DNA from 2 places in the Streptomyces sp. NPDC004266 genome. Region 2 is predicted to be linked to the other one. Evidence: riboswitches for the same ligand, from Rfam matches in the RefSeq annotation. Region 2 holds a riboswitch; the other holds the start of a gene.

Region 1 (5,626 bases), on a different contig from region 2:
GGGCCTCGGCGGTCTCCGTCACGTCGAAGGGGTTCACCGTGAGCGCGTCCTCGCGGAGCTCCTCGTAGGCGCCCGCCTCGCGGGACAGGACCAGGGCGCAGCCCGCCTCCGAGACGACCGGTATCTCCTTGGCGACCAGGTTCATGCCGTCGCGCACCGGGTTCACCAGGGCCACGTCCGCCAGGCGGTAGGCGGCCAGGGAGCGGGTGAAGTCGTCCTTCACCGAGACCAGCACCGGCTGCCAGTCCGCCGTGCCGAACTCGGTGTTGATCTCCTCCGCCAGCTCCTTCACCGCCGCCGTGTACGAGCGGTAGGAGTCGAGGTCCTGGCGGGAGGGGTAGGCCGAGGCCAGGTGGACCACCCGCTCGCGCCACTCCGGGTGGACGGTGAGGAGCTCCCGGTAGGCCAGCAGGCCGCGCAGGATGTTCTTCGACAGTTCCGTGCGGTCGACCCGGACGATGCTCCTGCGGTCGCCGATCTCCGCGCGGAGCCCCGCGAGGCGCTCGTCCACCTCCGGACGGTGCGCGAGGGCCCGCAGCTCCTCGCCGTCGACGCCCAGGGGGTGCGCCGCCACCCGCGTGCGTCCGAGGTCGCCCGCGCAGTCCTCGAACGCCGACGCCCAGGCCCTGGTGTGGAAGCCCAGCCGGTCCGCGCCGAGCATGCCCCGGAGGAGCTCCTCGCGGATGTCGGTCGGGAGCATCCCGAGGTACTGCGGGGACGCCCACGGCGTGTGCGTGAAGTGCGCGATGCGCAGGTCGGGGCGGAGCTCGCGGAGCTGACCCGGGACGAGGGCCAGGTGGTAGTCCTGCACCAGGACCGCCGCGCCCTCCGCGGCCTCCGCCGCGAGCGCCTCGGCGAAGGCGCGGTTGTAGGCGCGGTACGACTCCCAGCGGCGGCGGAACTCCGCGTCGAAGACCGGCTCGCGCGGGATGTCGTACAGGTGGTGGTGGAGGAACCACAGCACCGAGTTCGCGATGCCGTTGTACGCGTCGGCGTACACCCCCGGGTCGATGTCCAGCATCCGCACGCCCGGCTCGCCGGTCCCGCGCCGGACCGCCTCCCGGTCGCCCTCGCCGAGGGCCGCACAGACCCAGAGACTGTCACGGGAGCCGATGGCGCTCAGGCCCGAGACCAGGCCGCCGCCGCCCCTCCGGGCGTCGAGCGAGCCGTCCTCGCCGAGCACGTACGAGACGGGGCCCCGGTTGGATGCGACGAGCACAGTAGCCATGTGGCGAACCTAGCCCGTCCCGTAAACGCTCAAACGTACGTATACGAGACAGGCTGATCCGGCCACGCTCGGTCGCCGCGGGCCCGTCACGCCACGCGGCGCCGCGCGTACTCCGTGATCTCGGCCATCGGCGGGCGCTCCTCCGTGTCCACCGCGTACGTCCGCGGCTCGAAGCCCTGCCGGCCCCGCTCGAACTGCGTCAGCCGCGGCCGCACCAGGTGCCCCCGCGAGAGCCGCAGCTGCGCCGTCCGGTAGATCGCCGCCGCCATCCGGCCCAGCGCCTGCCCGTCCTGGTGCCGGTGCTTGCGCACCCCCACGTCCACCTGTGCGAGCGCGTCCAGGCCCACCGTGTGCAGGGCGTCCACGAGCAGCCCCAGCTCCACTCCGTAACCGACCGGGAAGGGCAGCCGTTCCAGCAGCGAGCGCCGCGCCGCGTACTCGCCGCCCAGCGGCTGCACGAAGCCCGCCAGCCGCGGCCAGTGGAGGTTGAGCAGCGGGCGGGCCACCAGCTCCGTGACCCGGCCGCCCTGACCTGGGGTGTCGCCGAACGGGCGGTCGTACATCGCCTTGACGAAGTCGACGTCCGGGTCGGTGAGCAGCGGGCCCACGATCCCCGTCACGAAGTCCGCCGAGAAGTCCCGCAGATCCGCGTCCACGAAGCACACGACGTCCCCGCTGGTCACCATCAGTGACCGCCACAGGACCTCGCCCTTGCCGGGCACGGCCGGTATCCGGGGGAGTATCGAGTCCCGCGCGACCACCCGCGCGCCGGCGGCCGCGGCCACCTCCGCCGTGCGGTCCGTGGAGCCCGAGTCGATCACCACCAGCTCGTCGACGAGCGGCACCGCCTCCGTCATCAGCTCGCGGCGGATCACGGCGACGATGTCCCCGACCGTCGCCTCCTCGTTCAGCGCCGGCAGGACGACGCTGACCTTCGTGTTCCGCTTGGCGGCGAGGATCCGCTCCAGCGGCCGGTCCGCCACGGACCAGGACCGCCGGCCCAGCCAGCGCTCCACCTCTTCCAGCACGTGATCTCCATCTCGCGGTTCGGACGGCCGGTTCAAGCGTCCGGGCCTTCGGTTACAGTCTTGAACAACGCGGATGCCCGATGCACGTCGGGGTGCCGACCGCGTCGGAGCGCAGGAACGAAAGTCCACCGCGCTTCACAATCGAATACCGCTCATCCAGAGGGGCAGAGGGAAACGGCCCGTTGAAGCCCCGGCAACCCTCCAGTCGGTCATTACTCGTCCTCCAGCGAGGTCCCCGGCTAGGGAAGGTGCCAAATCCGTCTCATGGCGAAAAATTCGCCAATGGGAAAGATGAGGAGAAAGGGCCTCGCCTCCATGGCTGTACAGACCGCTACCCCCACCACCGTCGACCTCGGTCCCGCGTCCGGGCTCTCCTGTCGCGAATGCGGTGAGCACTTCCCGCTCGGCCCGATCTTCGCCTGCGAGCTCTGTTTCGGACCGCTCGAGGTCGCGTACGACCTTCCCACCGGCGACCCCGAGGCGCTGCGCAAGCAGATCGAGGCCGGCCCCGCCAACATCTGGCGCTACGCCCCGCTGCTGCCCGTCCCCGCCGACGTCGCCGAGAAGCCGAACCTGAACCCCGGCTGGACCAAGCTCGTCCAGGCCGACAACCTGGCCCGCGAGATCGGCGTCGCCCCCGGCAGGCTCTTCGTCAAGGACGACTCCGGCAACCCGACCCACTCCTTCAAGGACCGGGTCGTCGCCCAGGCCCTCGAAGCCGCCCGCGCCTTCGGCTTCACCACCCTCTCCTGCTCCTCCACCGGCAACCTGGCCGGCGCCGTCGGCGCCGCCGCCGCCCGCGCCGGCTTCCGCTCCTGCGTGTTCATCCCGCACGACCTGGAGCAGGGCAAGGTCGTCATGGCCGGTGTCTACGGCGGTGACCTGGTCGCCATCGAGGGCAACTACGACGACGTCAACCGCTTCTGCTCGGAGCTCATCGGCGACCCGCTCGGCGAGGGCTGGGGCTTCGTGAACGTCAACCTCCGCCCGTACTACGGCGAGGGCTCCAAGACGCTCGCGTACGAGATCTGCGAGCAGCTCGGCTGGGTCATCCCCGACCAGCTCGTCATCCCGATCGCCTCCGGCTCCCAGCTCACGAAGATCGACAAGGGTCTGCAGGAGCTCATCAAGCTGGGCCTCGTCGAGGACAAGCCGTACAAGATCTTCGGCGCCCAGGCCGAGGGCTGCTCCCCGGTCTCCGCCGCCTTCAAGGCCGGTCACGACGTCGTCCGGCCGCAGAAGCCGAACACCATCGCCAAGTCGCTCGCCATCGGGAACCCGGCCGACGGCCCCTACGTCCTCGACATCGCCCGCCGGACCGGCGGCGCCGTGGAGGACGTGAACGACGAGCAGGTCGTGGACGCGATCAAGCTCCTCGCCCAGACCGAGGGCGTCTTCGCGGAGACCGCCGGCGGCGTCACCGTCGGCGTCACCAGGAAGCTCGTCGAGGCGGGTCTGATCGACCCGAACCTCACCACCGTCGTCCTCAACACCGGCGACGGACTCAAGACCCTGGACGCGGTGGCCGACACCTCTCAGGCGACCGCCACCATCCGCCCGAGCCTGGACGCGTTCCGCGACGCCGGCCTGGCGCTCTGAAAGGTTACGAACACATGGCCGTGAACGTCCGCATCCCCACCATCCTCCGCACCTACACGGGCGGTCAGTCCGAGGTCCAGGCCGAGGGCGCGACCCTCGCCGAGGTCATCGCGGACCTGGAGAAGAACCACACGGGCATCGCCGCCCGCGTCCTGGACGACCAGGGCAAGCTGCGCCGCTTCGTCAACGTCTACGTGAACGACGACGACGTGCGCTTCGAGCAGGGCCTGGAGACGGCCACCCCGGCCGGCGCGGGCGTCTCGATCATCCCGGCCGTCGCCGGCGGCTGCTGAGCCGCGGTCGAGCCTTACCGGTCAGTACGAATTGCCCCTTCCGCGCGAAAAGCGGAAGGGGCAATTCTGCATGGTTGAGCGCGGTAGAGTTGGGGAAGTCCCCTCCGCTGCTCATGCCAGGCGCATATGAGAATGCGTCTCCGCCCGACTAGATGCAGCCAAAGTGTGTGCGCGTTGTGTACCTTCTGCGCGCTTTGCCGGGCCCGACTTGCCCCGTGATCCAGGGGATTCTCCCCAATTCCCCTTTCGGTCGCGCCCAGAATTCTCGGTCGAATGACCTGTTGCAGAGGGCAGTTGGGCAGATACATTCAGCCGCGGTCGACGCGTTCCGGCGCAGAGGTCTGACCCGGGTCCGCGAAGTGCGGGTCCCGCGCAAGGGCCAGTAATAGGGGAGTTAGGCATGGCTCAGGGCACCGTCAAGTGGTTCAACGCGGAGAAGGGCTACGGCTTCATCGCGGTAGACGGTGGTGCGGATGTTTTCGTCCACTACAGCGCGATCCAGATGGATGGCTACCGCAGCCTCGAAGAGGGCCAGCGGGTCGAGTTCGAGATCTCGCAGGGCCAGAAGGGTCCGCAGGCGGACATGGTCAAGCTCGCCGTCTGAGCGCGGCGCGATCGGCCGACGACGCAACGCCGTCGAGGGGTCCGCATCCCTGAGGGGATGCGGACCCCTCGCGCGTTCCCGCCCCCGCCCCGCTCCCGCCCGCCCGGGCCCTCCTTGATCGACGTCCCGGTCGACCTCCCGAAACGCGAGAGTCGCTTGCACTCTCATAGGGCGAGTGCTAATCATTGGCGTTAGCACTCGGAAGGTGAGAGTGCTACGAGGATCGGGCAGACGAGGTCGCCGGCCGGGTGGGGCAAGGAACCACGCGGAGTCGCGGAGGCCGTCCGTCGCGGGCGTCGGCGCGGTCCTGGAGCGTTATCCACCCCATGTCCGGGAGGACCACTTCACATGGCCAAGATCATCGCGTTCGACGAGGAGGCCCGGCGCGGTCTCGAGCGCGGCATGAACCAGCTCGCTGACGCCGTCAAGGTCACCCTCGGCCCCAAGGGCCGCAACGTCGTCCTCGAGAAGAAGTGGGGCGCCCCCACGATCACCAACGATGGTGTCTCCATCGCCAAGGAGATCGAGCTCGAGGACCCGTACGAGAAGATCGGCGCCGAGCTGGTCAAGGAAGTCGCCAAGAAGACGGACGACGTCGCCGGCGACGGTACGACCACCGCCACCGTCCTCGCCCAGGCGCTCGTCCGCGAGGGCCTCCGCAACGTGGCCGCCGGTGCCAACCCGATGGCCCTCAAGCGCGGCATCGAGAAGGCCGTCGAGGCCGTCTCCGGCGCCCTGCTCGAGCAGGCGAAGGATGTCGAGACCAAGGAGCAGATCGCTTCCACGGCCTCCATCTCCGCCGCCGACACCCAGATCGGCGAGCTCATCGCCGAGGCGATGGACAAGGTCGGCAAGGAAGGCGTCATCACCGTCG
Region 2 (5,626 bases):
CTCGGCGAGCTCACGGTCGTACAGGAGGAGGGCCACGTCCCTGCGCCTCCACCGGAACAGGACCGGGACGACCACGGCGAGCGCGGCGAGGACGACGAGGTCGGCGGTGCCGACCGACAGGATCGAGCCCCACAGGAGCGCGAAGGCGCCCGAGGCGTCGACCCCGGAGACGGCGAGGACGAGCAGCGCGGCCGCGACGGCCAGGCTCATCAACAGGCCCATGGCGCCGGACAGTCCGCCGGGCGTACGGGCCAGCGGGGCGACCCCCGCTCCGGAGAGGGCGCACGCCACCAGCGCGCACAGCATCGGATCCAGTCCGGTCAGAAGGCCGACCGCGATGCCGAGCAGGGCCACGTGCATCATCGCGAAGCGCACCGGCATGATGTCGAGGCCCACGATGATCACGCCGATCACCGGCAGCCCGACGGCTGCCAGGAGCAGGGCGACACCGGCCCGCCGGACGGGCACGAGCTGGAGCACGGCCCCGAGGTCGGCCGTCGCGAGAGCAGTCACCGGACCTCCCTGAGCCGGCCGGCGGCCATCTCCAGGACCCGGTCGCACCGCTCGGCGAGCGCCCGGTCATGGGTCACCACGACGAGCGTCACCGGCAGCGCGGTCAGCACGTCGGCGGCCTCCTCCTGCCCGGCGAAGTCGAGGGCGGCGGTCGGCTCGTCGGCGAGGAGCACCCGCGCACCGGCCGCGACGCAGCCGACGGCCCGTGCCAGGTACATGCGCTGCAACTGCCCACCGGACAGCGTGTCCACGGGCCGGCCGGTCAGCGCCCCGACGCCCAGCCGCTCGGCGCCCCCGGCCGCCTCCGCCGGCGCGCCGCTGCTCGCCAGGAGCTCGTCCCCGCGCAGGGGGAACCTCCCGGCGGCCGGCTTCTGCGGGATCCACGCACAGGACCGCCGCCGCCACGCCCACTCGGCCGCCGTGCGGGCGGACCGCCCGCCGACCTCGACGGTGCCGCCGACCTGCCGGTGCAGCCCGAGGACCGCGCGCAGCAGCGTCGTCTTCCCGGACCCGTTCGTCCCCGTCAGCGCCACCCGCTCGCCGGCGGCGATCTCCAGATCGACCCCGGCGACCGCCTCGGTACGGCCGTGCCGGCACGCGACACCCCGCATCCGTATGTCCAGTCCGCCCATCCCGTGCCCTTCAGCGCCGCCGTACCGCCGTGCTCGTGCGGTGGAGGAGTCGGACGGACGGAGCGCCGGGTTCCCGGAAACAGGCGGGAACCGCGGAGGGCGGCCTGGTGAGGAACGCCCGCGTCGTCGGCGACGGCGACCCCGTCACCGCCGGCGGCAGCACCTCCGGCCTCGAACTCGCGCTCTGGCCGGTCCGCCGCGAACCGGGCGCGGACGCGGCGACGAACCCGGAGGAGACGCCGGAGCACGAGGCCCGGGGCACCGTCCGGAACTCACGCCCGGGCCGCTGGGGCAGGTCCGGCCGCGCCCCCCGAGCCGGAGCGGCACGGTTTCCTCCCCGCCGATGAGTTCTCCGTCCCCGAACGGTCCACCCGGTGACACGACCGTTCACGACAGGAGTGCCATGTCCACCATCCAGCCGGTGATCCTCACTGCCGACCCGGACGTCCTGCTCGGCTTCTACACGAAACTGTTCGGCGCGGAGGAGGTCTCCCGGATCCCGGAGGAAGGCCCGCTCTTCTACCTCGGCCTGCGCATCGGAGACACCGACCTCGGGCTGGTGGCCACGGCGGACCCGGGGGACCGGGAGGCGCCGCGGATCCTGCTCAGCATCGGCGTCGACGACGTCGACGAGACGCTCGGCCGGGTGGCGGCGCTGGGAGGCTCGGTCGGCGGCGGCGCCAACGACATGCCGTGGGGACAGCGCGTCGCCCACATCAAGGACCCCGACGGCAACCCGGTGAACCTCACCCAGCCGATCCCCGCCCGGTGACGCCGTAGCCCGCCGCTCGTAACGCCCGGCCACCGTGCCGGGCGCGGAGGGCCGCTGTCGACCCGTACACCCCTCACCGCCTCTGCGACCGCCCCGGCCTCCTGCCGACGGCACCGCGGTCAGGAGTGGCGCATGGCGTCGGTGAGGCGGTCGGCCGCGTCGACGGCGGCCTTCGCGAGCCGGGCGCCGGGGTGACGGGTGAGGCGTTGGATCGGGCCGGTGACCGTGAGGGCGGCCACGACGCGATGGGCCGGGTCGCGCACCGGCGCCGAGACGGAGGCCATTCCCGGTTCGCGTTCACCGATCGACTGGGCCCAGCCCCGGCGCCGTACGCCGCCGAGGGCGGTGGCCGTGAAGCGCGCCCCCTGCAGACCGTGGTAGTAGCGTTCGGGGTCCTCCCAGGCGAGCAGGACCTGGGCGGCGGAGCCCACCTTCATGGGGAGTGCGGAGCCCACGGGCACGATGTCGCGCAGGCCGGCGGCCCGTTCGGCGGCGGCGACGCAGACGCGCACCTCACCCTGGCGGCGGTAGAGCTGTGTGCTCTCCCCGGTGGTGTCCCGGAGCGAGGTGAGGACCGGGCCGGCCGCGACCAGCAGGCAGTCCTCGCCCGCGACGGCCGAGAGCTCGGCGAGCCGGGGGCCGAGCACGAAGCGGCCCTGCAGGTCCCTGGCGACCATGCGGTGGTGTTCGAGCGCGGTGGCGAGCCGGTGGGCCGTGGGCCGTGCCAGGCCGGTGGCGGCGACCAGCTCGGCCAGAGTGGCCGGGCCCGCCGCCAGCGCGCCGAGGATCACGGTGGCCTTGTCGAGGACACCGACACCACTGGAAACATCGGATGCGTTCACGAAAAGGGGTACTCCAGTCTCGTCCGCGAGCCGTGGTTCGCGGAGGCCTCGCCCGGGGAGGGCAGGGGTGATCAGCGGGAAAGGGCCGAAGCGGTCGGCCGATGCACCGCGGTCACGAGACGGGTACGGGGGAAGCCCGGCGTGGGCAGAGCCTGGGCGAAGGGCAGCACAGAGAGCACCGTGTCTCCTCATCTTTTCCCGCGCCACGTTGGCGCGGGCCGGAGTTGGCACTGATCCCGACGGCACGGCGCGAACAGGGAACGCCGAGTCGACCGGGGAGTTGCCGGGGCTTCGTAGGGCCGGTCCCTCCACCCCTCTGGATGATTCGGGAGGAACCATACAAGACTCCCGGGGCGACCTGCCAACGGCTTTCCGGCCACGGGGGACGACGGTCAGGCGAGCAGGTTCACGGCGCCCCGGAAAAGGCCGGGGAACCGGGCAGCCGCCGGAGTGATCAGGGGGGCCAGCGGCGGCTGGTTCCGGACCCAGAGCAGGGACCCCGTCAGGAGGCGGTAGCTGCGGGACAAGCGGCACCAGGCCCGTTCGTACTCCTGCGGGCGGCCCTCGCGGAGGCAGCGTACGAGGGCGTCCGCCGCCGTCAGGGCCAGGGTGAGGCCCTCGCCGGTCAGCGCGTCGACGTACCCGGCGGCGTCGCCGACGAACAGCACCCGGCCGGCCACCCGCGAACGGGCCTGCTGGCGGAGCGGCCCGGCGCCCCTGACCGGTGTCCTGTCGGCGCTGCGCAGCCGGGCGGCCAGGTGGGGGAAACGCAGCAGCTGCTCGTCGAAGGGGAGTTGGCGTGAGGTGAGGACGGCGACGCCGACCTGTCGCGGTCCGAGCGGAGTGACGTACGCCTCGCAGTCGGCGGACCAGTGCACCTCGACCAGATCGGTCCACGGCTCGACGGCGTAGTGGCGCCGCAGTCCGTACCGGGGCGTGTGTCGCCGGGTGGCGGCCGGCCGTACGGTCAGGCCGAGCGCGCGCCGGGTCGGGGAGTGCAGCCCGTCGGCCGCCACGAGATAGCGGGCGGTGATCCCGTCGGCGGTCACGTACGCGTCGGACTGGGTCACCCGGCGGATGCGGTGCGGGACGACCGGAACGCCGAGCCGGGCGGCCCGGGCGGCGAGCGCCTCGTGCAGCACGGTCCGGCGTACGCCGAGACCGGCCCCGGCGCGGAACCGGGCCTCGGCGCTTCGGTCGCCGACGGCGTCGACGTAGCGGATGCCCCGGAGGCGGGGGCCGGGCACCTGTACGCCGAGGGCGCTCAGGGCGCGCACCGCCGAGGGCATCAACCCCTCTCCGCAGGCCTTGTCGATCGGCCCCGGCCGCGGCTCGGCGACCATGACGTCGAGGCCTCGTCGCGCTCCGTGGATCGCGGTGGCCAGTCCCGCCGGCCCGCCGCCGACGACGAGGAGGTCGATCACGACGCGGCACCGGGGGAGGAGAGGGCGTGCGAAGGCGCCAGCGCGGTGTTCTCGCAGCGGATGCGGACGGCGAGCAGCGCCGCGTTCAGGAGCGAGAAGCCCAGGGCGGTCAGCCAGGCGGTGTGCACCAGCGGCAGGGCCGCGCCCTCGACGACGACCGCGACGTAGTTGGGATGCCGGAAGCGGCGGTAGGGGCCGGAGGCGACGAGCGGGAGACCGGGGACGATCAGCACCCGGGTGTGCCAGCGGGGCCCGAGCGTGCCGATGCACCACCATCGCAGGGCCTGGGCGGCCAGCGTGAGGGCGAGCGCGGGCCAGGCGAGCAGCGGCAGGAAGGGCCGGTCGGCCGCCCGGGGCTCGACGAGGCAGCCGAGGAGGAGCGCCGCGTGCAGGACGACCATGACCGGGTAGTGCCCGGCGCCGTGCTCGAGGGCGCCCCGGGCCCGGCTCCAGGTGCCGTTGCGTCGCGCCACGGCGAGTTCCGCGAAGCGCTCGGCGACGACCAGCAGGACCGATACGGTGTACAGCGTCACGGTCACTCCGGCCTCACCAGGCCAGGAGGACGAGTTCGGACGAGAAGCCGGGTCCGAAGGCGAGCATCAGGCCCACCGTCCCGGGCGGCGGCCGGTCGGTCCGGGTGTCCTCCAGGATCTGCAGGACCGACGCGGAGGACAGGTTGCCGTGGGCGGCCAGGGCGCGGCGGCTCGCCGCGAGGGCCGAGTCCGGCAGACCGAGCCCTTCGGCGAGCGCGTCCAGGATCTTCGGGCCGCCGGGGTGACAGATCCATGCCCCCACGTCACCGGGCTTGAGGTCGTGCGCGGCGAGGAAGGACTCGACCTCCTCGGTCACGTGCAGCCTGACCAGTTCGGGGAGTTCGGGCCCGAGGACCATGCGGAAGCCCCAGTCGCCGACGTCCCAGCCCAACAGGTGCCCGGTCCCGGGGTACAGGCGGCTGCGTACCGCCACGACGCTCGGCACGGAGGACCCGGAGGGGGGCGACGCCGTACGGGAGGACGCGGGGGAGCGGTCACCGCCGACGGCCACGAGCGCGGCGGCCCCGTCCCCGAACAGACCGCTCGCCACCAGGTTCGCCGGCGACGTGTCGGCGCGCTGCAAGGTGAGCGAGCAGAGCTCGGTGGAGAGGAGGAGCGCGGTGCCCTCCGGCCGGCCGTCGAGGAAGTCGTGGACGCGCGCCAGACCGGCGGCGCCCGCGGCGCATCCGAGCCCGAACAGGGGCGTGCGCCTGACGTCGGGCCGCAGGCCGATCCGTGCCGCGAGGCGGGCCTCCAGGGAGGGCGTCGCGATGCCGGTCACGGTCGTCGAGACGACCAGGTCGACGTCCTCCGGGCGCACGCCGGCGCCGTGGAGAGCCCGTTCGACGGCTTCGGCGCCCAGCGCGGTGGCCAGTTCGACGAAGAGACGGTTGGTCTCGCCGAAAGCGCC

Evidence for each region. A riboswitch is a leader RNA that binds a small molecule or an ion and turns the genes downstream of it on or off. The one in region 2 is predicted to bind S-adenosylmethionine.
Region 1: linked by a shared signal. The riboswitch ahead of thrC (threonine synthase) and the one ahead of ACFYUZ_RS21055 (IclR family transcriptional regulator) in region 2 are both predicted to bind S-adenosylmethionine.

The regions. Positions count from the first base shown of each region.
Region 1 covers NZ_JBIAMM010000003.1:492,449-498,074, reverse strand. The annotation lists gene ACFYUZ_RS10320 (trehalose-6-phosphate synthase) at 1-1,228, opposite strand, end outside; gene ACFYUZ_RS10315 (glucosyl-3-phosphoglycerate synthase) at 1,315-2,256, opposite strand; SAM riboswitch class I at 2,406-2,554, shown strand; gene thrC (threonine synthase) at 2,548-3,855, shown strand; gene ACFYUZ_RS10305 (MoaD/ThiS family protein) at 3,870-4,148, shown strand; gene ACFYUZ_RS10300 (cold-shock protein) at 4,549-4,752, shown strand; gene groL (chaperonin GroEL) at 5,101-5,626, shown strand, end outside.
Region 2 covers NZ_JBIAMM010000008.1:237,123-242,748, reverse strand. The annotation lists gene ACFYUZ_RS21075 (metal ABC transporter permease) at 1-513, opposite strand, end outside; gene ACFYUZ_RS21070 (metal ABC transporter ATP-binding protein) at 510-1,145, opposite strand; gene ACFYUZ_RS21065 (hypothetical protein) at 1,253-1,492, shown strand; gene ACFYUZ_RS21060 (VOC family protein) at 1,549-1,917, shown strand; gene ACFYUZ_RS21055 (IclR family transcriptional regulator) at 2,037-2,759, opposite strand; SAM riboswitch class I at 2,945-3,086, opposite strand; gene ACFYUZ_RS21050 (NAD(P)/FAD-dependent oxidoreductase) at 3,152-4,183, opposite strand; gene ACFYUZ_RS21045 (isoprenylcysteine carboxyl methyltransferase family protein) at 4,180-4,716, opposite strand; gene ACFYUZ_RS21040 (type III polyketide synthase) at 4,730-5,626, opposite strand, start outside.